Regions from separate parts of the Pantoea sp. UBA4549 genome, predicted to be linked through region 2. Evidence: predicted binding sites of a transcription regulator. Region 2 holds the regulator's gene; the other holds the start of a gene.
What was found. Region 2 encodes PurR, which represses purine synthesis genes. Its sites were predicted from a motif close to CANGCAAACGTTTGCNTG; they were not measured.

Region 1 (3,111 bases), on a different contig from region 2:
ACCGCTGTGCGGGGCGCTTCTGCTGTCGCTGTGCGGCGGCTGGCTGGGGGTGCAACTGCTGAAAGGAAAAGCGCTGTTCCGGCGCTTTGACGCGGCGTAACCGGGGGCCCTCAGGCTGAGGGACCCCGTCAGCAAATCAGAGCTTCGCCTGCGCCCAGGCGAGGCCCGAGGCATATTCCGGCGGCAGCAGCGGCTGCAGCGCGTGCAGGGCAGCGGCAAGACGTGACGGCTCGCTGTCGGTGAGGTTCAGGTGTCCCACCTTGCGGCCGGGGCGTACCGCTTTGCCATACCAGTGCAGGTGCACCAGCGGCTGCGTCAGCCAGGCATGATTTACGTCGCTGCCGATCAGGTTCACCATCACTGACGGTGCAAATACCGCCGGCTGCGGCAGCGGCAGGCCGAGGATGGCGCGCAGATGCAGCTCAAACTGGCTGATGGACGCGCCGTTCTGCGTCCAGTGACCGCTGTTGTGGACGCGCGGCGCCAGCTCATTAATCAGCAGCCCCTGCGGCGTGATAAAGCACTCCATCGCCATGACGCCCACGTAATCCAGCGCCTGCATAATGGCGCTGAGCATGGTTTCCGCCTGCTGCTGCTGCGTGGCGTCAGCCTGCGGAAACGCCACGCTGGTGCGCAGAATGCCCTCTTCGTGCAGGTTATGCGTCAGCGGGTAGAACACCATGCTGCCATCCTGACCGCGCGCGCCTACCAGCGATACTTCACCGCTGAAATTAATGCCCTGTTCGACAATGCATTCGCCGTAGCACTCAGCGGGTAAGGTCGCTGTTTCACCCGCCCGCAGCCGCCACTGGCCGCGGCCGTCATAACCGCCGGTGCGGCGTTTGACAATCGCCAGTTCGCCCAGCTTCTCAAACACCGCCGGCCACTCATCAGGCGCGGCCAGCAGCTGCCACGGTGCGGTAGCCAGACCAAGTTCATTCAGCAGCTGCTTCTGCGTCAGACGATCGGCAAGACGCGGGAAGATATCGCGATTCACAAACGCGGGGTGGCGGGCAAGCTCGCGCGTCAGGGCGGTTTCCGGCCAGCGTTCAATCTCGGCGGTGATCACGCTCTCTGCAATGGGCAGCGAGGCGGGCTCCGCATCCAGTCCCACCGGGTAGACCGCAATACCCAGCGGCTCAGCCGCCTGGCGCAGCATACGGCCCAGCTGACCGTTACCCAGTACGCATACCGGCTTCATGACTGACCCCGCGGATCCGGATTCTCCAGCACCTCATCGGTCTGCGCCTGGCGCCACGCGCTAAGACGCGACGCCAGTGCCGCATCGTGGGTGGCCAGGATCTGTGCGGCCAGCAGCGCCGCGTTGGCTGCGCCCGCTTTACCAATGGCCAGCGTCCCCACCGGAATGCCGCGCGGCATCTGAACAATCGAGTAGAGGCTGTCAACACCGCTCAGCGCGGCGCTCTGCACCGGTACGCCCAGCACCGGCACCAGCGTTTTTGCTGCGATCATGCCGGGCAGATGCGCAGCACCGCCGGCGCCCGCAATGATCACCTGGTAGCCCTGTGCGGCGGCACCTTCAGCAAAACTGAACAGCTTGTCCGGGGTGCGGTGGGCAGAGACCACCTCCACGTGAAAGGGAACGTCCAGGCTGTTGAGAATTTCCTCGGCGAACTGCATGGTAGCCCAGTCACTTCTGGAACCCATGACGATGGCGATACGGGCCGGGGCGGCGGTGGATGACATGCGGTCAACTCCTGTGAATAGACAGACGAACCTGGCCGGTGAGGCAGGTAAGAAGGGCACAGAGAATAGCATGAGATAGCAGCAAGGAAAACGGTTGCGCGGCCAGAAAACGGGCAATTGTACCCGCGCAATCAGAAGGGGAAAGCGATCAGTTTTACGCCGCTGGCGTCAAGCTGGATCATGGAACCTGCATCGTGCCACGCCCCAAGGACGGCGCGCTGCGCGGGAAGGCCATTCAGAGAGAGCGTATGAATTTCCGGCCGGTGCGTATGACCGTGGATCAGCAGCGGGGCCTGCTGGCGCTGCATGGCTGCCGCCACCGCCTGCGGGTTCACATCCATAATGGACTGCGATTTATGCTGGTTCGCCTGCTGGCTGCCGGCGCGCATTCTGGCCGCGATGCGCAACCGCAGACGCAGTGGCAGCGCCAGAAACAGCCGCTGCAGCCAGCGCTGGTGCACCTTTGCGCGAAAACGCTGATAGCCAGCATCGTCGGTGCAGAGCGTGTCACCGTGCATAATCAGCACGCGCTGACCATACAGCTCCAGCACCTGCTCCTCTGGCAATAGCGTCATGCCGCTGGCCTGGGCAAAGCGTTTGCCCAGCAGAAAATCGCGGTTGCCGTGAATAAAAAACACCGGCACCGGCAGCGCGCGCAGGGCAGCGGCGATCTGCTGATGCAGCGGATTGGGATCGTCATCGCCAATCCAGGCTTCAAACAGATCGCCCAGGATGTAAAGCGCCTCGCACTCACGCGCTTCACCCTGCAAAAAATGCAGAAAACCGGCAGTAATTGCCGGTTCTTCCTGACACAGATGCAGATCTGCGATAAACAGCGTACGCGACATTACTCGCTGACGGTCACTTTCTGGATGACAACGTCTTCGGTCGGCACGTCCTGATGCATACCGCTGCGGCCGGTTTTCACCGCTTTGATCTTCTCAACCACGTCCATGCCTTCAACCACTTCAGCAAACACGCAGTAGCCCCAGCCCTGCAGGCTTTCGTCACGGAAGTTCAGGAAGTCGTTGTCAGCAACGTTGATGAAGAACTGTGCGGTTGCCGAGTGCGGTGCCTGGGTACGCGCCATCGCCAGCGTGCCTTTGGTGTTTTTCAGGCCGTTGTTCGCTTCGTTGCGGATTTCAGCTTTAGTGGCTTTCTGCTTCATGCCCGGTTCGAAACCGCCGCCCTGAACCATAAAGCCATTGATGACACGGTGGAAAATAGTGTTGTCATAAAAACCTTCACGGCAGTAGTCCAGGAAGTTCTGTACGGTGGCCGGCGCTTTATCATCAAAGGTTTTGATTACGATATCGCCATGGTTCGTCTGGAAAGTGACCATTATATTCGTCCTGTGGAGGTTGTATTCAGTCTCAGTTGCCGCGTTCGCATGCGGACGGGCAT
Region 2 (3,111 bases):
CGCTGCATGTCGCTGAATGCAGGCAGATACATATCCGTGGCAAGAAAGCCGAGCATGCTCAGCAGCGCCAGATAAGGCAGAAATCCTTTTGAAGACATCACTATTTTTCTCATTTGGCAGGGAAACGCGAAGGAGTGTAAAAGGGTGCAGTCAGCTTTGTGAAACGCTAATATTTGCAGAGTGCTGTTAAATTTTTTGAAGGCAAAAAATATGTGGTCTGAATATGCGCTTGAGGTGGCAGATGCCGTGGCTCGCACCGGAAGTTTCAGCGCGGCGGCACAGGAACTGCACCGCGTGCCTTCTGCCATCAGCTATACCATCAGGCAGCTGGAGAGCTGGCTTGCCGTGGAGCTGTTTGAACGCCAGCATCGGGAGGTGATCCTGACGCCGGCAGGCGAGCATTTTGTGCGTGAAGGGCGCTCTGTTATCAAAAAAATGCTGGCGACGCGACGTCAGTGTCAGCAGCTGGCCAACGGCTGGCGCGGCCAGCTCAGTATTGCCGTAGACTGCATTGTTAAGCCGCAGCGCACGCGCCAGCTGGTTAAAGATTTCTATCGCCATTTTCCCGATATGGAGCTGATCATCAGCTATGAGGTGTTCAACGGCGTATGGGATGCGCTCGCCGACGGCCGGGTTGACGTGGCCATTGGCGCCACGCAGGCGATCCCGGTCGGCGGGCGCTTTGCTTTTCAGGATATGGGTGCCCTTAACTGGCGCTGCGTGGTCAGTCCGGATCATCCGCTGGCGCAGAGCGCGCATCCTGATGAAGAGGCGCTGCGCGCATGGCCGTCGCTGGTGCTGGAGGATACGTCGCGCGCACTCCCGCGTCGTATGACATGGACGCTGGATAATCAGCGCCGGCTGGTGGTGCCGGAGTGGGAAACCGGGATCGACTGCCTGCAAGCTGGCCTGTGCGTGGGGATGATCCCGGGACATCTGGCGCGACCGCTACTGGATAGCGGCGCGCTGGCAGAACTGATCCTGCCGCAGCCTTTTCCGGACAGCCCCTGCTGCGTCAGCTGGGCCGGGCAGCGGGCATCACCGGCACTGACGTGGCTGCTGGCTTACCTGGGTGATGCTGAGACGCTAAACCATGAGTGGCTCAGCGAACGCCGCGCTTAGCGGCGATAGTCGCGAAACGGACCGTCCCCGACAGAGCGACGCTCAATCAGACTGGGCTGAACTTCAATCGTTTGCGGCTCTTCGCGTTTGCTGGTGATGCGATCCAGCAGCATCTCCAGCGCTTTCTCGCCCAGCTGCGCTTTAGGCTGATGCACCGTCGTCAGCGCCGGCGTAAAGTAGCGGGCATTGCGCACATTGTCATAGCCGATCACCGAAATATCCTGCGGAACGCGCAGGCCCATCTCATCGGCGGCGCAGATCGCGCCCATTGCCATGATATCGCCGCCGCAGAACACAGCGGTAGGGCGCTGCTTCTGGCTCAGGATCTGCTGCATCGCCTGATAACCCGATTCAGGCTCAAAATCGCCCTGTACGATCCACTCGGCACGCACCGTGATACCCGCTTCATGCATCGCCTGTAAAAAGCCGGCGTGCCGTCCGCCGCCGGTATTACGCTCCAGCTGACCCGGAATCGCGCCAATATCGCGATGACCACGCTCGATCAGGTAACGACCGGCCAGATAGCCGCCCTGGAATGCGTTATCCTGTACGGTATCAGTAAAATCACCGCGTGAAGCGCCCCAGTCCATCACCACCATCGGGATATTACGATTCTCTTCCAGCATCTGAAGCAGATCGTCCGGATACTCAGAGCACATCACCAGCAGGCCATCGACCCGTTTTTGCGCCATCATCGACAGATAGGCGCGCTGCTTTTGTAAGTCGTTATGCGCATTGCCCAGTATCAGCGTATAGCCCTGAGCGAAGCAGTGATTCTCAATTGCTTCAATAATTTCAGCAAAGTAGGGGGCTTCACTGGAGGTTGCCAGCAGACCCAGCGTCTTAGTGTGATTGACCTTCAGGCTGCGGGCGACAGCGCTGGGAGAATAGTGCAGCGCTTTAATTGCTTCCCACACGGCATTACGCGTCTCTTCAGCGACAAAGCGCGTTTTATTGATGACGTGCGAAACCGTGGTCGTTGATACGCCAGCGCGTTTTGCCACATCTTTAATTGTTGCCATGAAAATGGACCTCTTAAACCTATCGCAACTTTATGATAAGTATAGTGTTAAACGTTTGCGTCTGCGCAGGGTTTTCTGCCCGATTTCAGCATAAAAATGGCTGATTTAAGGCGAGTAATTAACCGTGGCAGATAATGACAGCAGCGTGCGCAAAAGGTGTTGCGCAACGAAAGGCGGCGATTCTAGCAAGGTGAGGGTCATAAAACGAGATGTTTACCTGCGGCCAGGCGAAAATAATTCTATTCCGGCGATAGATACGAAAGCGTGTGGTGCAGGCAGAAAGCGGCAACGGAGACTTCAGGCGCAGTGCGGCTGCTGATAACTGCCGTGACCTTGCGGCTGTGCCGGCGTGAAGCGCGAATGCGTTACGCCGTGCGGTTCTGCGTGTTGCGCAACCGTTAGCGAATGGTTTTAGGGGTCATCATACGGCGTGCGCCAACATAATGTTTCTGCCAGTAATCTTCACCCAGCGCGCTGATCTGAATATCCTTGCCGGTGCGCGGCGACTGAATGAATTTGCCGTTACCCAGATAAACGCCAACATGATCGGCGGTCCCGCGATTATTGATGCGGAAAAACACCAGATCGCCTTTCTCCAGCATTTCACGCTTGATGGGGGCAGCGTCGCGCAGATGATACATTTCATTAGCCGTACGCGGCAGTTTAAAACGAACCAGATCTTTATAGGCGTACCAGACCAGACCACTGCAGTCGAATCCGGTAAGCGGAGAGGTGCCACCCCACTGATAAGGTTTGCCCAGCTGGCCCATGAGCTTAGTCATGGCGGTTTCACGTGCTTTCTGATAGCGCAGGCGGTGAGATTTACTGAGCCTGACACCGGTCAGCGTATCGGTGGTCTCTTCTGCTGCCACTGTTTTCCGGCTGGTACGCTGATGACCATATTTTTTACCGGCAGAGGGTGCAGCCCCTTTTTTGCGGGCGGTGCGTGTAGTGGCAGAAGGCTCTG

Region 1: a site for PurR is predicted at 1,791-1,808, ahead of purE (5-(carboxyamino)imidazole ribonucleotide mutase). Genes of this name have one in related genera too.

The regions. Positions count from the first base shown of each region.
Region 1 covers NZ_DGLH01000006.1:135,746-138,856, forward strand. The annotation lists gene ybbP (putative ABC transporter permease subunit YbbP) at 1-100, shown strand, start outside; gene purK (5-(carboxyamino)imidazole ribonucleotide synthase) at 137-1,201, opposite strand; gene purE (5-(carboxyamino)imidazole ribonucleotide mutase) at 1,198-1,707, opposite strand; gene B3041_RS03975 (UDP-2,3-diacylglucosamine diphosphatase) at 1,839-2,555, opposite strand; gene ppiB (peptidylprolyl isomerase B) at 2,555-3,049, opposite strand.
Region 2 covers NZ_DGLH01000009.1:567,936-571,046, reverse strand. The annotation lists gene punC (purine nucleoside transporter PunC) at 1-101, opposite strand, end outside; gene punR (DNA-binding transcriptional activator PunR) at 211-1,122, shown strand; gene purR (HTH-type transcriptional repressor PurR) at 1,119-2,144, opposite strand; gene B3041_RS09345 (C40 family peptidase) at 2,543-3,111, opposite strand, start outside.